One region of the Megasphaera sp. UPII 135-E genome, then DNA from elsewhere that is predicted to be linked to it. Evidence: a T-box and tRNA genes for the amino acid it is inferred to sense, from the RefSeq annotation. Region 1 holds a T-box; the other holds one or more tRNA genes.
The links. The T-box of region 1 lies ahead of thrS (threonine--tRNA ligase). A T-box ahead of a tRNA ligase gene usually reads a tRNA of that ligase, here a tRNA-Thr.
Positions count from the first base shown of each region.

Region 2: it has a tRNA-Thr gene. The T-box ahead of thrS (threonine--tRNA ligase) is inferred to sense a tRNA for this amino acid. The anticodon was not compared.

Region 1 is NZ_AFUG01000008.1:116,566-127,627, forward strand. It holds gene HMPREF1040_RS01925 (DUF4127 family protein) at 1-272, opposite strand, end outside; gene HMPREF1040_RS01930 (trimeric intracellular cation channel family protein) at 296-964, opposite strand; partial or broken gene tadA (tRNA adenosine(34) deaminase TadA) at 1,114-1,572, shown strand; gene thrS (threonine--tRNA ligase) at 1,605-3,512, opposite strand; T-box leader at 3,547-3,755, opposite strand; gene HMPREF1040_RS01945 (acetyl-CoA hydrolase/transferase family protein) at 4,066-5,565, opposite strand; gene HMPREF1040_RS01950 (hypothetical protein) at 5,585-6,151, opposite strand; gene HMPREF1040_RS01955 (DASS family sodium-coupled anion symporter) at 6,164-7,618, opposite strand; gene gatB (Asp-tRNA(Asn)/Glu-tRNA(Gln) amidotransferase subunit GatB) at 7,835-9,274, opposite strand; gene gatA (Asp-tRNA(Asn)/Glu-tRNA(Gln) amidotransferase subunit GatA) at 9,271-10,728, opposite strand; gene gatC (Asp-tRNA(Asn)/Glu-tRNA(Gln) amidotransferase subunit GatC) at 10,749-11,039, opposite strand.
Region 2 is NZ_AFUG01000018.1:38,668-49,729, forward strand. It holds gene HMPREF1040_RS03090 (DUF2232 domain-containing protein) at 98-979, shown strand; gene HMPREF1040_RS03095 (DHH family phosphoesterase) at 1,010-3,025, shown strand; gene rplI (50S ribosomal protein L9) at 3,028-3,474, shown strand; gene lonC (Lon family ATP-dependent protease) at 3,492-5,396, shown strand; partial or broken gene dnaB (replicative DNA helicase) at 5,411-6,744, shown strand; gene HMPREF1040_RS08295 (S49 family peptidase) at 6,785-7,306, shown strand; gene HMPREF1040_RS08300 (S49 family peptidase) at 7,315-7,731, shown strand; gene HMPREF1040_RS03120 (YIP1 family protein) at 7,728-8,288, shown strand; gene HMPREF1040_RS03125 (epoxyqueuosine reductase) at 8,238-9,170, opposite strand; tRNA gene HMPREF1040_RS03130 (tRNA-Thr) at 9,387-9,462, shown strand; tRNA gene HMPREF1040_RS03135 (tRNA-Tyr) at 9,469-9,554, shown strand; tRNA gene HMPREF1040_RS03140 (tRNA-Met) at 9,560-9,635, shown strand; tRNA gene HMPREF1040_RS03145 (tRNA-Thr) at 9,678-9,753, shown strand; tRNA gene HMPREF1040_RS03150 (tRNA-Met) at 9,759-9,835, shown strand; partial or broken gene tuf (elongation factor Tu) at 10,002-11,062, shown strand, end outside.

The sequences.
Region 1 (11,062 bases):
ATTGATAAAACCATCGCATCCGCCTTAGGTGCTTGCTGATATACCCACGCCCCTAACGCATCAGCATCACCAACAAAAGACCTCCCTGAAAGTATCGTTTGAGAAGGGGTATATATCGTATAACCAGCCGCCTGTGCCGTAGAAACAGTGTATGCCAAATCAACAGGTCGATCATCTTGCGGCACATATATAATCGTCTTCGCCCACACGCCTCCTATAAGTGCCATATATACACACGTTCCTAGAACTATAATTTTTTTGATTATTCCCACATTACTACCTCCCCTATCTCTACTTATAAAAATGACCGCCGATGTTTCCGCCTAATTAAAGGCAAATTCCAATGAAACGTAACCGCCAATAAACGAATAACGACCGTAAGGATAAATGACAATATGGCACCGCCCGCTAACGATAACCATTGTGTATAAAAACATCCTGTCAAAACGGTACTTCCCACCAAAGAAGCCGTAGCATAAATTTCACGTCGAAAAACAAAAGGAATTTTAGCCGCAAAAATATCCCGTATAATGCCTCCACCAACAGCCGTTAAAACGCCTAATAACACAGCAAACAAACTGTATTGCGGATAATAATGACACCCTAAAAGCGTACCTGTTACCGAAAAAGAACCTAAGCCAATCGCATCAAAAATAGTATACAACCAAAAAAAAGCTGGCATAATCCGTGAAAATTTTCGTTTCACCTGTACATTGCGAATCGTAATAATCGCTAAGACCATCGCTAAGACAATAATAATTACATACAAAGATGTGCGAAAAGCGGCAGGCGGGAAATTGCCTAACATAGTATCACGTACAATTCCACCGCCCACAGCCGTAGCTGATGATAAAGCAAAAACACCAAATAAATCCATCCGACGTGAAACGGCAACCAACGCCCCCGAATAAGCAAATGCAGCCGTTCCTAATATATCAAAAACATGCCACCAAAATGATTCCATCGATATATCCTCTCATTAAAAAGTATTATTATCATTATAACACATATTATATCTTACCGAACATAGTAACCCCATATTCCCCTATCATATTGTTTTTTATAACATCCTTTATATAATAAAAGAATGAATATACGTGAAAGGAATGTATTATGGTACAAGATGAACTTTATATGAAAGAAGCATTACACCAAGCTTCTCTCGCCTTTTCCGTTGGCGAAATTCCTATCGGTGCTGTCATCACCTACAATGATACTATCATTGCTACGGCTTATAATTTACGTGAAAGTCTTCCTTGTGCAACAGCACATGCCGAACTGCTCGCAATTGAAAAAGCTTGTCGTGCATTACAGCGTTGGCGCCTTACCGGCTGTACCTTATACGTTACAGTTGAACCTTGTCCCATGTGTGCTGGTGCCATTGTCAACAGTCGCTTAGACCGACTAATATATGGCTGTCCCGATCCTAAAGGAGGTGCTGTCCATACACTCTTTCAAATACTCTCTCATCCTCAACTCAACCACCACCCCGAAGTTATCGCTGGCATTCAACAAGAATCCTGTGCTAATCTCTTAAAAGACTTTTTCAGACAAAGACGGCAGAAAAAAAAGGTTCCCTTACCTAAAAAGGGAACCTTTTTTTCTTATCCCTTGCGCGTAACCGCAAGTTCTTTAATTAATGCCAACACCTCATCCGCTGGTTTTACGCCCATATCACCTTGTGACCGTTCACGTACAGCAATTGTATGATCGGCCATTTCTTTATCCCCTACGACAGCCATATAAGGAGTTTTTTCCATCTGGGCCTTCCGAATTTTATACCCGATTTTTTCATTACTCGTATCAACTTCAACTCGTAAACCAGCTTGTTTAAACTGTTGTGCCAATTCTTTTGCATATGCTAAATGCTTGTCCGAAATCGGCAAAAATTTAATTTGTACAGGTGCCAACCAAACAGGGAATGCACCTGCGTAATTTTCTGTAATAATCCCTAAAAAGCGTTCAATACTCCCAAAACAAGCCCGATGAACCATAACAGGACGATGTTTCTGTCCATCTTCACCCACATAAGTCACATCAAATCGTTCAGGCATTAACATATCCAATTGAATCGTGCCACATTGCCAAGTACGACCAATGCAATCTTTTAAATGGAAATCCAACTTCGGTCCATAAAAAGCACCATCGCCTTCATTGATAACATACGGAATCTTCTTTTCTTCAATCACTTCATGTAACGTCCGTGTTGCTAATTCCCATATTTCATCTGATCCCATCGAATCTTCAGGACGTGTAGATAATTCCACATGATATTCCAAACCAAATTGTTTATATGCCGTATCAAATAAATCCATGATACCCGAAATTTCTTTCTTCATCTGACTTGGTAACATAAATAGATGGGCATCATCTTGTGTAAAGCAACGTACTCGGAATAATCCATGTAATGCCCCATGTAATTCATGACGATGTACTAATCCCAATTCAGCTGCTCGAATAGGAAAATCACGATAACTATGAACATTACTCTTATATACTAATATTCCGCCAGGGCAATTCATTGGTTTAATCGCATAAGGTTGTTCATCAATCGTCGTAAAATACATATTATCCCGATAATGATCCCAATGACCTGATTGTTCCCATAATTGACGGTTTAAAATCGTTGGGGTCATAATTTCATCATATCCAGCAGCTTTATGCAATTCTCGCCAAAAATCCAGTAAGCAATTCCGTACAACCATCCCTTTGGCATGAAAGAATGGGAAACCTGGCCCTTCTTCATGAAAACTGAATAAGTCCAACTGTTTTCCTAATTTACGATGATCTCGTTTTTCCGCTTCTTCTCTCATTTTAACATATGCATCTAAATCACTTTTCTTTTCAAACGCCGTCCCATAAATACGTTGCAACATCTTATTTTTTTCATCGCCACGCCAATACGCCCCAGCAACAGTCAGCAATTTAAAAGCCTTAACACTTCCCGTAGTTTCACAATGCGGGCCTGCACACAAATCCACAAAATCGCCTTGTCTATATAACGAAATAACTTCTTCTTCCGGTAAATCTTCTATTAATTCTACCTTATAGTCTTGATGAGATGCACGATAACGTTGTAACGCTTCTTCACGCGATACTACTATTTTTTCAATAGGTTGATTTTCTTTCACAATGCGAGCCATTTCTTTTTCAATTGCTGCAAAATCTTCCTGTGTAAATCGATGTTCTGTATCTAAATCATAATAAAACCCTTGTTCAATTGCTGGTCCAATCGCCAATTTTACATCTGGATATAAGTGAGAAATCGCCTGAGCCATAACATGCGAAGCTGTATGACGAAGCGTATCTTTTCCTTCTTGTGCTTCAAATGTTAAAAATTCAACGGTCGTTCCATCTACTACAGGTTCACATAAATCTGTAACAATGCCATTTACCTTTGCTACCAATACCTTTTTAGCCAAGCTATTACTAAGTTGTTTAACGGCTTCCCGCAAGGAAATACCATCAGGAAATGTTTTTTTACTACCATCTTTTAATATTACTTCTGCCATACTAAAACCCTCCTTAATAAAAAAAGCCCCGTCCCCAAGGGACGAGAGCTTGCTCACGTGGTTCCACCCTAGTTTATCGTTGCCGATATCTCTAGTGCGATAACGGTGCTACCGGATATTCTTACTAATTTCAGAATATCAGCTCCGAGGTGGTAACAATTCGTTTTTATAGGATACTTTCACCCTTATATCCCTCTCTGCAATAAAAAAGCCAAATTGCCTTATCCTCTTCTATGCTTTTCTTATATAATGTATGCGTTCATTATACGTCTGTCTTTTTTGCTTGTCAAGAAAAAATAGTTTATTTTTTCTATGAAAAACCGCCCAAGACAAATGGGCGGTTTTTCACGTATGTCCTATGTTAGCACTCAGGGGGATGAGGCTATATCTAAAACATATACGCTTATAATAAAAATAACAAGAAAAAAAAGACAAACTGCCTATTTTTTATTACCAACGAAAATATATGCCAACGAAAAAAACCTATCTAAAAAAGATAGGTTTTTTTCTGTGCATCATGAACTAACTATATTAAAAAAGGAGAGTTCACTAATTACATACGCATTGTCTTCGTTTCAGCAAAGCGTTGATGCCAAGACAGTGCTTCCGATAAAATATGTGGTGTATTCGCATGTTGTGTAACGCCCATCGCTCGTTGAAAATAATCTAATAACATAGGTCGATAGTCGGGATGTGCACAATTTTCAATAATACGCAAGGCACGTTCTTTTGGACATAAACCGCGAACATCCGCAATTCCCTGTTCCGTAATAAACACATCCACATCATGTTCTGTATGGTCAATATGCGAACACATCGGTACAACAGATGAAATATCACCATTTTTTGCAATTGATTTAGTAAAAAAGAAAGTTAAGTAAGCATTCCGAGCAAAGTCGCCCGAACCGCCAATACCATTCATGATTTTACTCCCCAATACATGGGTCGAATTAACATTGCCATAAATATCAAATTCTAATGCCGTATTCATCGCAATAACACCTAAGCGCCGAATAACACCAGGACTATTCGATATTTCAAGAGGTCGCAACAATATTTTCTTACGATACATATCCAAATTATCATAAAACCGTTGCAACCCTTTCGCCGATAACGTCATAGATGTACCTGAAGCAAAATCTAATTTACCGGTATCAAACAAATCAAAAATCCCTTCTTGAATAACTTCCGTATATACCGTTAAATGCTCAAAATCAGCTTGACATAAACCTTGTATAACTGCATTGGCCACAGAACCAACGCCCGATTGCAAGGGCAATAAATTATCTGGTAACCGCCCAGCTTGCACTTCTTGATGCAAAAATTGAATCAAATATGAACTCATAGCTTGAAAATCTTCATCTGGTGCCGCTAAGGTCGCTGGTTTATCGGGAATATCACAAGGCACAATAGCCTTTATTTTCTGCGGATCGCAAACAATATAAGGCACACCAATACGATCATCGGAATGAACAATAGGTATTACTTCACGATGTGGGACAGGGCGAACATCATAGATATCATGGAATCCTCGCAATGCTTTCGGCTGAGTCATATTCACTTCTACGATAACCACATCCGCACATTCTACAAAAGCGGTCGTATTCCCTACGGATGTTGTCGGAATTAAATACCCTTCTTCCGTAATCGCACAAACTTCAACAATAGCAACATCCACCTTATGTAAAAAGCCCGAACGAACCATTTGTGACATATGGCTTAAATGAAGATCTCCATACTCAACATCACCCGAATTAATTTGATTACGCAACGTACTATTCGTTTGATAGGGCAAGCGTTGAGCGATACCATTAACCGCTGATAACGCACCATCTAATTCAGGTCCTACGGATGCACCAGTCCACAAATTAATTTTAAATTTTTCTTTTTTAATTCGTTCTGCCAACGCTAAAGGTACCGCCTTAGGATAACCAGCTGAAGTAAACCCACTAGTACCAATCGTCATTCCTGGTTTAATAAGTGCTGCCGCTTCTTCCGGGGTCCTAATCAGTTCACGCAAACATACATTATCAATTCTATCTTGTATATTCATATTATCCACCACCTTGAAGTTAATATGTACGTGCTAACTCGGTATTCTTTTCCACTACTTCTGCATTAAAATCGCGAATAGCTATGGGTATTTCTGGTAAAGCATCTGCTTGTGCTTGTGTTAATACAGATGTTCCATGTTCTACATATCGTCCTGCTGCAATATGTACACCCACTACTTGTGCTCCATGTCCAATATATACATGCTCGTCTATTTCACTACCAATAACTACGGCATTAAAACCTATAAAGGTATCATCATGGATAACACAAGGACCATGTACAACACAACAATGACCACATGATACACGATTGCCCACATAAATCGAATATTCATTTCCTTGCACTACTTTTCTTTTATTCATCAATCCATGCAATACGGCTCCGTCCTGTATATTACTATCTTCACCGATAAAAATCGGCATTCCTTCATCTCCTCGGATCGAAGCCCCTGGACAGACCATCACGCCAGCTGAAATGGTAACACTACCAATAACACTAGCTGCTTCCGCAATATGTGCTGATGCGTTGATCTTAGGAAGTACTTCTGTCTGAGACCAAAATGTTTTAGGCGATGCTTTAAGCATATCTATTCCTCCTTAAATTAATCCCCACCAATGCCAATATGTAAAAACAAAAATACCTAATACAACCAACGAGATAATCGTAAATGGTACACCCATTCTAACCATATCTTTCACTTCAAACGCCTGTGTTCCATAAGGAATCATCGCTTGCGGTGAATGCACGGGCAAGATAAACGAAAAATATACAGTCATCGTAGCAATAAATGCCATTCCCCACATAGGTAGTGCATCGTTATTTAAACTTAATAAAAAGCCAATAACCGTTGGAACCAATGCAGCAGCAGAAGAAGTGGTACTAGCAAACGCAAAGCGAATGATCAACAAAGCAATCATAATCGGGACCATCATCAACAAGGGCGGCAAATGTTCAAGATGCAAATGCCCCAACGACACATCCGCTAGCCATAGAGCCGCTTTCGTTTTTAAAAGGACATTTCCTAAAGAAATACCTGCACCAAAAAGAAGAATCGTACCTGCATCTACACCACGGCACAGTTCTTTCCACCCAGCAATACCAATCGTTGGAAAAATCATCGCCACTACCGACAGCATCGAAATAGTATTCGCATCAATATGATGAATGCCTTGAGTCATCCAAAATAAAATTGTAATTCCAAAAATCAAAGCAATTTTTTTCTCTTTCCGACTCATTGGACCTAATTCTTCCAATTTTTTAGCAATAAATTCCTTACCGCCGGGTGCTTCGTCAAACTCAAACTTATTAAATCGTGTCACTACAAAATAAAATATAATAAGCAATATTATCGAATATGGAGCAGCATATATAAACCATTCCATCCACGAAATATCATGACCTAACTGCGTGGCAATAAACGATAGTGCCACCGGATTCGGTGCTCCAGAAGTCAACAATAACATCCCCGAAACAGACGATGTAATAGCCACGGTAACCAGTAACATACGGCTGAAAGTACTACGTAAATGCAACCCCAATGCCTCTACCAAACCCACAGCAATCGGAGTAATCGTAGCCGCTCGTGCGGTCATCGAAGGGATAACAAAACACAATAATGCCATTAATGCGATAATCCCAGCAAAAATATTTTTTACCTTCGTACCAAAAATCATTAAAACATGATAAGCAATACGTTTTTCCAAACTACAATGGATAATACCCGATGCCATAAATAATCCTGCTACAACGAGTACCCATCCGCCATTAATAAAGCCACTTAAAGCTAATGGTATAGCTTTACTCGTTCCTAATAAGGCTCCACTTGTTCCTTCGGCAGGAGAAAATCCTAGCAATAACGCTAAAAAAGCAATGATTGCAACGGCACTGACAGGATATGATACAGCCTGTGTTACCCACATGATAACCGCAAATACCAATACTCCTAATGTTGCTTTCCCGGCACTAGTCAACCCTGGTAAATCAGGCATAAAAAAAATACCGATCATAAGCACTAAAGCAAATAGAACCGTTGCTTTTTTTCGATCAATCATATAAGACCTCCTTTATATATATTCCGTGTGTATCCTGTTATCACTATAACAAGGATCTTTTCTATGTCTCAACAAAATTCCTACTAACGACATAAAAACAGTGACAATCGCCCAAAAACACGAAAATTTGGAGTTCTTTTTTTCACAAACACACAAAAAAAATAAAGTATGTCATACTATATACAATGACATACTTTATTTCTCTATATTACGCACTTACTGTAATTTTTGCTGTAACAACTGATTTACCAGGCCAGGATTTGCTCTGCCTTTGGTTTCTTTCATAATTTGTCCTACTAAAAAACCAATAGCTTTTTTCTTACCTGCTTGATAATCTGCTACCGATTGAGGATTTGCATCAATAATTTTTTGTACAATCTCTTCTAAGGCATTCGTATCTGTAATTTGTACTAATCCTTTTTCCTTGACCACTTCATCTGCACTCTTCTGAGTACTCCACATTTCAGGTAATACCTGTTTTGCCATCGTACCAGAAATTGTCCCGCCTTGAATTAACCGCAAAAGTGCGGCTAATGCCGTAGGTGTCACAGGAATATGTTCAATAGAAATTCCTTCTTCGTTCAACTTTTTAGCAATTTCACCTAAAATCCAATTCGATACCGTTTTTGCATCAATACCATCCTGCACTACCGCTTCAAAATAATCTGCCGTAGCCTTATCCGCTGTTAATAACGACGAATCATAATCGGATAAACCAAATTCCGTTTTAAATCGTTCTTTCCGAACATCTGGTAATTCTGGTAATTCACGCCGTACCTCTTCAATATATTCTGACGATACTTCAATAGGAATTAAATCGGGTTCAGGGAAATACCGATAATCGCTACTTCCTTCTTTAATACGTTGTAATACCGTAATTCCCTTGGCTTCTTCCCATCCGCGTGTTGCTTGCTGGATCGTACCACCTTCTTCTAAAATTTGTGCTTGTCGTACCGCTTCATACTCAATTCCTTTTTGCACCCCACTAAAGGAATTAATATTTTTAATTTCTGTCTTCGTACCTAATGTTTCTGACCCAACTGGTCGAATAGAAATATTGGCATCACACCGCATACTTCCTTCTTCCATCCGGCAATCCGAAACACCTAAATACTGTAAAATAGAACGGAGTTTTTCTAAATACGCACGTGCTTCTTCTCCACTTCGAATATCCGGTTCCGACACAATTTCAATAAGAGGTACACCCGTACGATTATAATCGACACAAGAGGAATCGGATGTATCAATAGTAGAGCCACTATGCACTAACTTGCCTGCATCTTCTTCCATATGAATACGGGTTAAATGAATACGACGCTGTTTACCCCCTACCTCAATATCCACATACCCATTTAAACAAATAGGCAAATCAAACTGAGATGTTTGAAAATTTTTAGGCAAATCAGGATAATAATAATTTTTCCGATCAAACTTGCTAAATGGTAAAATATCACAATGTAAAGCCAACCCAGCTTTCACAGCAAAATGCAATACTTCTTTATTCAATACGGGCAATACCCCAGGCAACCCTAAGCATACAGGGCATACATGTGTATTGGGCTCTGCTCCAAATTCTGTGCTACAACCACAAAAAATTTTAGTCTTTGTTTTTAATTCAGCATGGACTTCTAATCCAATGACAGATTCATATTTCATGATAGCGTAACCTCCCCGACAGGTGCTTGTTGCTGCACATCTGTCCGCTCTTGTTCAAAAGCATAAGCAACGCGAAGCAACGTTTCTTCTCCTAAAGCTCTGCCAATTAGCTGCATCCCTATAGGCAATCCATTTTTATACCCACAAGGAATACTCATACCAGGCAATCCTGCCAAATTTAACGTTACAGTGCATACATCCGCAAGATACATTGCCAACGGATCATTCACATGTTCACCCACTAAAAAGGCCACATCTGGTGCCGTTGGGGTGAGCAATACATCACATTGTTTTAAGGCTTTATCATAATCTTGCTTCACCAAAGTACGCACTTTCATAGCCCGCAAATAATACGCATCGTAATAGCCCGAGCTAAGTACATATGTCCCTAACAAAATACGCCGTTGTACTTCCGGGCCAAACCCAGCGGTACGCGTTTTTTCATACATTTCAACAATATTTTTACCTGGTACACGCATGCCAAAGCCAACGCCATCATAACGTGCTAAATTAGAACTTGCTTCCGCTGGAGCAATAATATAGTACGCGGCTAAACCATATTTCAAATGCGGCATAGAAACGGATACAATTTCTGCCCCCAACGATTGATAGGTCTTTATCGCTTCTTCTAATGCTTGACGACAAGTAGCATCCAACCCATCACCAAAAAATTCTTGAGGAACACCAATTTTTAATCCCTTGACATCCCGTATAAGTGCTTTTGTATAATCTTTTTCTTCTTGGCATATAGATGTACTATCCTTTTCATCATGTCCAGCAATTGCATTTAAAACAATAGCACAATCCATAACATCCTGCGTGATAGGTCCAATTTGATCTAAAGAAGAAGCATAAGCGATAAGGCCATACCGCGAAACCAACCCATATGTAGGTTTCAACCCGACAACACCACAATATGACGCGGGTTGTCGAATCGACCCCCCCGTATCCGAACCCAATGACCAAACGCATTCCCCTGCAGCAACTGCAGCAGCACTACCACCGGAAGAGCCTCCTGGTACATGTGCAACATTCCACGGATTATAAGTGGGATGAAAAGCAGAATTTTCTGTCGAACTACCCATAGCAAATTCATCCATATTCGTTTTACCTAAACTAATATAATCCTGCTGCAGCAACCGTTCAATAACCGTTGCATTATAAGGAGCACGAAAAGATTCCAAAATATGTGATGCACAAGATGCTTGCTGTCCTTTTTCACAAATATTATCTTTAATCGCCCCTGGAATCCCTGCCATCATACTAATTTCCTGACCAGCCGAAAGTTTCGCATCCACAGCAGCCGCTTGCTGTAAAGCGGTTTCACGCTGGTCTGATAAAAAGGCCTGTACTTTCGGTTCCACCTTATCTTTATGTGCTAAATACGCTTCCGTCAATTCCACAGCCGTAATTTCACGATGTATCAATTTGTTATGCAATCCATGAATCGTCATTGATTTCACAATATCCCTCCTTAATCCTGTAACACTTTCGGTACTTTAAAATACCCATTTTCTTCCTCTGGTGCATTGGACAATGCTTCTCCATGATCTAACGACTTACGCGGTTCATCCGCACGCATAACATTCCGTAACGGAACGGCATGAGCTGTCGGTTCTACGTCCGTCAAATCTACTTCCCCGATTAAATCCATATAAGACAAAATATCACTCATCTGTTTTTCTACTACTGCCATCTGCTCTTCTTTCACAGTAAGCCGTGATAAGAGGGCTATTTTTTTTATTTCTTCGCTAGTGATTTTCATAAAGACACCCCTTAGCCAATAAT
Region 2 (11,062 bases), on a different contig from region 1:
CTATATAGATAACTCATTATATTATTGTTAATGGAGGATAAGTATTATGAAAGGAATATCACTGAGATCTCGAATAAGTTTTATTGGAGGAATACTATTGTTAGCTTTTTTGTGTGGAAGTATGCCTCTTATCAGTATCCCTTGTATGGTACTATTTTCTATCTTGGTAATCGGCCTACAACAACAAATGGGATGGACTGGAACTGCCTTATTGGGGATGATAGCTATGGTTATCGTAGCACAGTGGTTGCCTCCTGCATTTGCGGTATGTCTGGTGCTTTTTGGATGGGGGAGCGGGGCACTTGTGGCTTGGGGGAGTCATAGACAGTGGCATTCTTCGCGTTTATGGGTAGTGACAATGGTATATATGTGTGTATGTATTGGACTATTATGTATAGGCATGCAATGGTTTGAATCTATATCTATCTTGACGATAATACAACAAGAGAGCCAAAAAATTTTACAGATGGCTGTATCTCAATATGGTGTATCTCAGGCTATCGAAGATGATCGTTTGATTGCAGCGAAAGAAGTAAAGGAAATCGTGCAACTTATTCCGTATGTTTTGCCGGGGACAGGTATTGTTATCATGTCTATATTGGCATATGTGGTGAATAAGTTTGGCCTCTTTTTAGCACAGCGTGGACCCAAACAAGTAGCCCCTTTTGCCCCTATTCATAGTTGGGAAATTGGGTGGGGTGTGTTATACTTATATATATTGTCTTTAATTATTAAATACTGGGGAGATGTGCTGTCGCTTACGTGGGTATATGTTGTAGGTGTTAATCTTATGCAAGTTTCTTTCTTTTTTGTTAGTGTTCAGGGGTTAGCCAGTATATTTAGTATGTTGCATCGTAAATATAGAAGAAAAGGGGTACAAGTTTTGTGTTTGTTTCTGTTTTTTTGTATGCCTCTATTTTCGTATATTACATTTATTCTTGGTGCAATTAGTATGGTCGCTAATTATCGTAAAAAATGAGGACTGTTATCACATATAGGAGACCTTATTATGTTGAAAAAAATATTATCACAAAGGACAGAACAACCTTTTTTTTGGATTACTATTGGACTTTTAGTAGTTGTTTATATATATAGTTGGGTAGTTGCCTTATTAGCACTTATTGTAAGTATAGGTGCCTATTTATTGATGCGAAAAAGTAGTAATGAACGCAATTTAGAAATGAGGCAATTACTAAATTCTATTTCGCAAAGTGTGGATCAAGCCTCTACTTATGCGGTACAAAATTTGCCGATGGGAATAGCTATTATTGATATGCAAACGAACGTATGTTGGTCGAATAGCGTTTTTCGTGATTGGCTGGGTGATGCATGTGAAGAAACGGAACTTAGTCAATTAATGCCTCATTTAGATATGGATAAATGTTGGGGAAAAGTTGGCTATTTTTTTGAACAAATTGGAGCCCGTTATTATCGCGTTGTTTATAAATATTTACAAACTGAAGACGATATAGATGATAATTATTTAATTTTATATTTTGAAGATATTAGTGAAACGGAAATACAGAAAAAGCATTGCTTAGAAACGATTCCCGTTTTTTGTGATATTGAAATTGATAACATGGAGGAAGTTGGAAAGGGATTATCGCCCGTGCAACAGGCCACCTTATGGACAAATGTTAATAATTGTTTAATTGATGAATTGACAAATTTAGGTGGATTTGTTCGTGCTTATGGGAATGCGAAATATTTTGCTTGTATGAGTTATAAAGCTTTATCGTATTTACAAGAAGATAACTTTTCTTTTTTTGAGAAAATTCGCTCGATTCATACGGTAAATCGTATACCTGTTACGATTAGCATGGGGATTGCTGCGGCTACCGAAGATATGGTTATTCAAGGGCAGGCTAATTTTAATGAATTAGCCGAAAAGACTCAGGCAGGATTAGATTTAGCGTTAGGGCGCGGGGGAGATCAGGCAGTTGTATATGAAGCAGATGGAACCCCGCACTTTTATGGAGGTAAAACAAAATCGGTAGAGAAAAACACTAGGGTTAGAGCTCGAGTAGTAGCACAAGCTATTCGTGAATTAGTAGATACAAGTGAACGTATCCTGATTATGGGACATGAACGAGAAGATTACGATAGTATTGGTGCAGCTGTTGGTGTAGCACATATGGCATATGTAGCCAATAAACCAGTTCATATTGTGGTAAGTAAGCAAACTGATGCAATACAACGATTAAAAGTGCAAATTAGCGAACAATCAGAATATAAGGATTTGTTTATTTCGGCAGAAATGGCAGAAGAAATTTGTGATGGGGGGACTTTATTGTTTATTGTGGATACACATCGTCCATATATGACGGTGGCACCACGGTTAATAGAACGGACGGAAAAAAGGGTAGTGATAGATCATCATCGTCGTAGCTCAGATTTTATTCAAAAACCATTATTAACTTATTTAGAGCCGTCTAGTTCTTCGACATGTGAATTGGTAACGGAATTACTTCAATATTATCAAGAAGATATGGAATTAGATAAGTTAGAAGCTACGGCATTATATGCAGGTATTATTGTTGATACGAAAAATTTTGCCGTACAGACAGGCGTACGTACGTTTGATGCAGCTGCTTATTTAAGGCGAAGTGGTGCTGATCCAGAAATCGTTAGAGAATTATTTAGTTCGGATTTTGAAACATTAAAAAATCGGGCTAAGATTTTGTCAGAGGCACATATTTCTGGGGGCATTGCTTTTGCTGTATGCCCTAAAGGGGTTAAAAATGCGACTATTTTAGCAGCACAAAGTGCGGATACATTAATTAATATTGATCATGTACAAGCTAGTTTTACTTTTTATGAATTACCAGATGATAATATCGGGGTAAGTGCACGGTCTAAAGGAGAAATAAATGTACAACTAGTTATGGAGGCGTTAGGTGGGGGTGGACATCGGACAGTGGCAGGTGTTCAACTAAAAGGACAAACGATACAAAGTGCACAACAAGCAGTACGTGATGTAATACAGAAATTATTGATAAATGATATAGAGAAGGAGAATGAGTGAGAATGAAGGTTATATTATTACAAGATGTAAAAAAATTAGGAAAAAAAGGTGAAATTGTAGAAGTTACAGAAGGATATGGGCGGAATTTTTTATTGCCTAGAAGATTAGCTGCACCGGGAACACGGGAAAATATCAATGATGCACAACAAAAGAAAGAAGCCAATCAACATAAAGCTCAGGTTGCTAAAGATGAAGCGGTTTTATTAGCAAGTCAATTAAAAAAAGTAGAACTAACTATTCCTGTTAAAGTAGGCGAAGGTGGAAAAATTTTTGGTACTATCACGGGAAAACAAATTTGTGATGCCGCGAAAGAACAGTATAATATCATATTAGATAAAAAGAAAATAGAGACGAAAGAGGCAATTAAAGGACTAGGCTCTTATGAGGTGATTATTCGTGTTCATCCTACCATTACTAGTGTGATAAAAATCCATGTTGTAGAAGGCTGAATTTTTAGGGGAGCATTATGAAAGAGTTATTAGATAAATTATTACAGCGACATAAATATTTAGAACCAACGGCAGAAGAGGAGTTACGGCGGCAAGTAAATGTTTTATATGGTGCTTTTACGGGACTTATTGGCTCGGAAAAAATGGTGCTTAGGGCTAGCAAATATTCTGCATTAACGTACATTCATTCAGAAGATCCACGGCAACGTTTAGTGGGATTACAACGGTTGGTATATGAAAGTACATCGTACGATCGTATTCCAGATGATAATGAAGTCGTAGATATATTGAATGATTTAGAGTCGGTTTTGGCAGAAATGTTAGCACGGCAAGCTGTTGAAGAAAGATTAGAAAAGAAAATAGCACAACGTATGGAAGAAAAACAGCAAGAATATGTCCAGGAAATTAAGATGCAGATTATTTCTGAAGAGTCACAAGATGTGGAAACGCCACAAACAAAACGAAAATTAGAAGAATTGAAAAAATTGGATACAGTTCAATTAACAGAGTCTGTTATGGAACGAGTTCGTCCGAAAACATTAGGCAATATTATTGGACAAGAGCGTGCTGTGGAGGCGATGCAAAGTAAGCTTGCATCGGTTTATCCTCAACATCTATTGTTGTATGGACCACCAGGGGTAGGGAAAACGACAGCCGCCCGTATTATTTTAGAAGAAGCGAAGAAAATGTCATTTACTCCATTTAAAGAGAACGCTCCTTTTATTGAAACGGATGGGACGACATTACGTTGGGATTCGAGAGATATGACTAATCCTTTGCTTGGTTCTGTGCATGATCCCATTTATCAGGGTGCCAAAAGGGATTTGGCAGATACAGGAATTCCCGAACCTAAACCAGGATTAGTTACAGATGCACATGGTGGAATATTGTTTATTGATGAAATTGGGGAAATGGATCCGATGTTACTTAATAAGTTATTAAAAGTATTGGAAGATAAAAAAGTGTCTTTCGATTCTGCTTATTATGATGAAACGGATCCTAATGTGCCAGAATATATTCGAAAATTATTTTGTGAGGGAGCACCAGCGGATTTTATTCTTGTTGGGGCGACGACAAGGGACGCATCGGAGATTAATCCAGCCATTCGATCTCGTTGTGCAGAAGTGTTTTTTGAGCCATTAGTACCTCAGGATATTGAAAAAATTGTGAGAAATGCAGCAGTACAGTTAGGCGTTACTATAGAAGCAGGGGTACCGGAACAAATTGCGTTATATACGGTTGAAGGGAGAAAGGCCGTTAATATTTTAGCTGATGCCTATGGTGTTGCGGTATATCAAAAAAAAGATAAAGATAATATTTTATTGACTTGTGAACATGTTAAGCGAGTAGCACAAATTAGTAGACTCGTTCCTTATGCAGTAAAAAAAGCATCGGATACGCCTATCGTAGGAAAAATATTTGGCTTAGGCGTTGCTGGTTATTTGGGATCGGCATTAGAAATTGAAGCTATCGCGTTTCCAGCACATCAGTCGGGAAAAGGATATTATCGCTTTAATGATACGGCGGGGTCGATGGCTAAAGATTCTATGTTTAATGCCGCTGCCGTAGTACGTCAAATTACGGGAAAAGAATTATCGGATTATGATGTGAATATTAATTTTGTTGGGGGCGGAAATATTGATGGTCCATCTGCGGGATGTGCGATAACTACCTTGTTAATTTCCGCTTTAATGAATACTCCGATTCGGCAAGATTATGCTGTTACAGGAGAAATTTCGGTACAAGGTAAGGTAAAACCAGTGGGTGGTGTTTTTGAAAAAGCATATGGTGCAAAACAGGCGGGAATGAAAGGGATAATCATCCCTAAAGAAAATGAGATGGATATACCAGAGGGACATTTACAGTTGGATATTCGGTCTGTTGAAACAATACAAGATATTTTAAAAATAATGTTGGTATAATAGGAGGGCGATTGATGGATCAACGAATTCCCCCGCAAAATGTAGAAGCAGAACAAGCCGTATTAGGAGCAATGATGTTAGAAAAAGATGCGGTTATTACGGCTTTGGAAAAATTGCGGGCACGTGATTTTTATAGAGATACTCATAAAATAATCTTTACAGCAATGGAACGGTTGTATAAAAATCAGCAAGAAGTTGACATTATTACGCTGCCTGAAGAGTTGCGAAAGATGAAAAAGTTGGATGATGTAGGTGGATTGGAATATATTCTTAGTTTACCTAATGTAGTTGCAACAGCCGCGAATTTATCTTATCATGCCAATATTGTACGCGAAAAAGCATTGTCACGCGATTTGATATCTACTTGTACAGAATTATCTGTTGAAGCATATAGTGGAGAAAAAGGTACGGAAGAGTTGATGGATCAAGCGGAACAAAAATTTTAAAATTAGCGGATAATCAAAACAAAGATTCTTTAGTTCCGATTGGACAAGTTGTCTCAACAGTGGTCAAGCAGGTAGAAAAATTATATGAAAATAAAGCGGGCTTAACGGGGTTGCCTACGGGGTTTAGAGATTTTGATCGGATGACTTCCGGATTGCAACCGTCTGATTTAATTTTAATTGCTGCACGTCCTAGTATGGGGAAAACCGCTTTTACCTTGAATATAGCACAACATGTGGGCGTACGTTTACATAAATCGGTTGCATTTTTTTCATTAGAAATGTCAGCGGAACAATTAACGCAACGCATGATTTGTCAATTAGCGCATGTGGATTCGCAAAAAATTCGTACGGGGCAAATTTATAGTGATGATGAATGGAAAAATGTGTGGCAGGCATGTGAAAAAATATATACTGCGCCTATTTATATTGATGATACGCCGGGTATATCTATTGCAGAAATGCGTTCTAGGGCACGAAGACATAAAGCAGAACATGGATTAGATTTAATTATTGTTGATTATTTACAATTGATGCAAGGGAGAAACTCTGAAAGTAGGCAGCAAGAAATTTCTGAAATTTCCCGTTCTTTAAAAAGCTTAGCTAGGGAATTAAAAGTACCACTTATTGCGTTATCTCAATTAAGTCGAGGCGTAGAAAGTCGTCAAGACAAACGGCCAATGCTTAGTGATTTGCGTGAATCGGGTGCATTGGAACAAGATGCGGATGTGGTTTCTTTCTTATATAGGGAAGATTATTATGATAAAGAAACGGTGGATAAAAATATTACAGAAATTATTATTGCTAAACATCGTAATGGACCAGTTGGGTCGGTAAAATTATACTTTAAAAACGAATTTACTTTGTTTATGGATTTAGATACTAGGCAAGAAGAACGTATGTAATATGTGAGCTTATGTACAGAATCATGTCATGGAGGGTATGATGGAAAAGAATAAAAAGGTATATATTACGGGAATTATTCTTTGTGTGTTATTGGTATTAGCAATAGTATCTGTGGCAATGCAAATGGATAAAAGGGGAGTCTTTTGTTCGACTGAGAAAAAAATTGCCTTGATTACGATAGACGGCCCGATTGTTGGGGGGAATGAACAAGGAGCCGTTTTTGGTGCTACTACGGCTACATCGGGAACGTTGATGCGACAAATTCGTGAAGCGACAGCAGACGAACAAGTAGGGGCTATTTTATTACGATTAGATAGTCCAGGGGGAAGTGCGGCGGCGACACAAGAAGTTGCCCGTGAATTACAACGAGCTAAGGATAAACACATTCCCATTATTGTTTCTATGGGGGATACGGCAGCATCAGGTGCATATTGGTTAGCCACTTATGGTGATAAAATTTTTGCTAATCCATCGACGATTACGGGAAGTATCGGGGTATATATGTCTTATTATGATGTACAAGGACTGAGCAAAAAAATAGGGGTACATGAAGAAAAATAAAATCGGGTATGCATAAAGATATTTTTTCCCCATTTCGCGATATGACCCCGGAAGAACGACAAATAACACAACAGATGGTTAATGATATGTACAATCAATTTGTTATGGTTGTCGCTAAGGGCCGACACATGGATCCTGCCGTTGTAAAACCGTTAGCAGATGGGCGTATCTATACGGGAACACAGGCAAAAGCGTTGGGACTTATTGATGAATTAGGAAATTATTATGATGCATTAAATTATACAAAAAAGAAATTACATATTAGTGATGATGATTGTATTGTTACGTATGATGATATGGAAAATTGGAAACAGTGGGTTCATGGACAGTTGCAGTCTACGGCTGTTTTTCAGAATAGATTTGCCTTATATGGGCAAGAAGTAGTGCGTCCGTTAGCATTGATGAAGGAGGCAAACATGCAATGAAATCATATGGTAAGCAAATTTTATTAGATATCTATGGCGTTGTTTGTGACCCGTATCAGACATTTCAGCTTATCACAAGTCAATCCCATTGGCGTGAAGGGATAGCGGTATGGATTCTTGCTATGTTATTTATGATCCCACAGGGGATTTTGGCTGATCATGGCGATAGTTATTTTTATGGTATCACCATAGGAAAAGCATTCTGGCTTTTGTACTTGGCAGCCATTACGCATGGTGTTTCACGGCTATTTACTAAAAACGGAACATTTACGGGTATATTTGCGGGTTGTTGTTTTTCTTTTATTCCACAATATATTCGAGGGGTTGTATATGCCTTACCATTAATTGGAAATAGTTGGGGTGGTACATTTATTTCTGTTATAATGGGTATCTGGTCATTTATATTGTGGATCATTGCCATTCAATGTAATTATCAATTGAATTGGCGTAAAGGACTTGTCGTTGCGATTATTCCTACGATTATTCCTATTTTATGTATAATAGGATTATTTGTGGGAGGGATCGTTTTTGGTATTTGGGTTTTGTCGTTGTTCTGAGTTTGATTGTATTTCTTCTAAATATTGTATATTTCTTAATAGAATGCCTTTTCCTCGCCAGGAAAAGGCTCTATTTTTATATAGCTGTTGAAATTGGCGGTTAGATAGCTCTTGTAAATCTGATTTTTTTAAATAAGCGATGCGAGATTGATGAAATTCTTTTATAGGTGTTTCGGGAATATCATGATTGTGGGGACATACATCTTGACATATATCACAACCGAATACAAGCGGTGTTTTTTGAATTACTTGAATTTCCATAGGCGATAACTCGCCTTTTTTTTGTGTTAAATAGGATTTACATAGATGGTAATCATATTTGGCTGTATCTAAACAATGGCCCAAGCAAGACCGTTTGCATGCACCACAATGAAAGCATTCACGTTGTTGAGGATGATCTGGTTTAAGGGGGAGAGAAGTTAAAATACTGCCAATGAAACAAAATGAACCATAGGTTTCATTAATAAAACAATTATTGTCACCGATAAAGCCCAGTCCAGCGAGATAAGCTAAATAACGATCGGATAGAGGGGCTGTATCCACAATAGATAGAAAGTCTTGGTGAGGATATGTTTGGGTTAAAAAACAAGTAACTTCATTTAAATAGTGGTGAATGATGGTATGATAGTCGATACTGCGGCAATATAAAGATAAGTTATAAGGATGTGGATCCTTTACATAATATGGAAATAGTAAGACGATGACGGATTGACAAGAAGGTAATAAGGTAGTAGGTTGATAGCGTGCATCGCCTTCTCCAGCAGCTAAGGGACATATATCTTGTGGATAAGAAGGAATAGAAAATGTACCAGGAGCGATGCCAACACAAGGAATTCCTAACGTATAGATATATTGTTTTATTAGGTTTGTATCTCGCTCCATGGGGAGACCTCTTTTCGTATAGTTATATTGGATTTATTATAGCATATGCGATATAGAGTAGAAATATATAAGTCTATGTATTCACGAGTGGCAGCAGAGGGGATGTTATAAGATAGAAATCAGTTATGACGTTATTTATTTACAAAATACATATTTAGTGTTGACAAGCAGCATGTAAATTAGTATAATATATTCGTTCTCTGATTTAGTGAACAAGCCGACGTAGCTCAATTGGTAGAGCAACTGACTTGTAATCAGTAGGTTGTAGGTTCAAGTCCTATCGTCGGCTCCAGTATTTGGTGGGGTTCCCGAGCGGTCAAAGGGAGCAGACTGTAAATCTGCCGGCTTTCGCCTTCGAAGGTTCGAATCCTTCCCCCACCACCAAATGTCGCGGGGTGGAGCAGTTGGTAGCTCGTCGGGCTCATAACCCGAAGGTCGTAGGTTCAAGTCCTGCCCCCGCTACCATACTTTTTATTGTTTTTTATGGTGTTCTTTGCAGGGTAATAAGCTGTTGTAGCTCAGTCGGTAGAGCGTATCCTTGGTAAGGATAAGGTCACCGGTTCAATCCCGGTCAATAGCTCCATACATGGCGGCTTAGCTCAGTTGGCTAGAGCATGCGGTTCATACCCGCAGTGTCCAGAGTTCGAATCTCCGAGTCGCCACCAATATAGTAATGACCTCGTTTTTAAACGGGGTCATTTTTTATCTATTATTATGTATCATAGTTACTTTTATTGTAAATTTGAAACGTTTCTATGTTTTAAAATTGAAGAAAATTATGGTAAAATACAAATATACACTATTTTGATCCTAAAGGAGGAATCGAGAAAAATGGCAAAAGAACATTTTGAAAGAACGAAACCGCATGTTAATATCGGAACCATTGGTCACGTTGACCATGGTAAAACAACATTGACAGCTGCTATTACAAAAGTATTATCCCAAAAAGGATATGCAAAATTTGAAGATTATGCAGATATTGATAAGGCACCAGAAGAACGTGAACGTGGTATTACAATCAACACGGCACACGTAGAATATGAAACAGACGCACGTCATTATGCACATGTGGATTGCCCGGGGCATGCTGATTATGTAAAAAATATGATCACCGGTGCAGCTCAGATGGACGGAGCTATTTTGGTTGTATCCGCAGCAGATGGTCCTATGCCACAGACCCGTGAACATATCTTGTTAGCTCGTCAGGTAGGGGTTCCTGCTATTGTCGTATACCTCAATAAAGCGGATCAGGTAGATGACCCAGAATTAATTGAATTGGTCGAAATGGAAGTACGTGAATTGCTCAGCTCTTATGACTTCCCGGGAGACGATATCCCTATCGTTGTAGGTTCTGCATTGAAAGCATTAGAAGGGGACGCAGAAGCAGAAAAGAGCATTTTGGAATTGATGGCGAAGGTTGACGAATATATTCCGACACCAGATCGTCCGACGGACAAGCCGTTCTTGATGCCGGTTGAAGATGTATTTACGATTACTGGTCGTGGTACTGTTGCTACGGGACGTGTAGAACGCGGAACGGTTAAAGTAGGCGATACGGTAGAAATCGTAGGGTTAGCAGAAGAACCAAAACAGACCGTTGTTACGGGTGTTGAAATGTTCCGTAAATTGTTGGATTTGGCAGAAGCTGGTGACAATATCGGTGCATTGTTGCGTGGTGTAGATCGTAAAGAAATTGAACGTGGACAAGTATTGGCAAAACCAGGATCCATTCATCCACACACTAAATTTAAAGCACAAGTATACGTGTTGACAAAAGATGAAGGTGGTCGTCATACGCCGTTCTTTAATGGTTATCGCCCACAGTTTTATTTCAGAACAACGGACGTAACGGGAGTTATCCAGTTACCAGAAGGAACAGAAATGTGCATGCC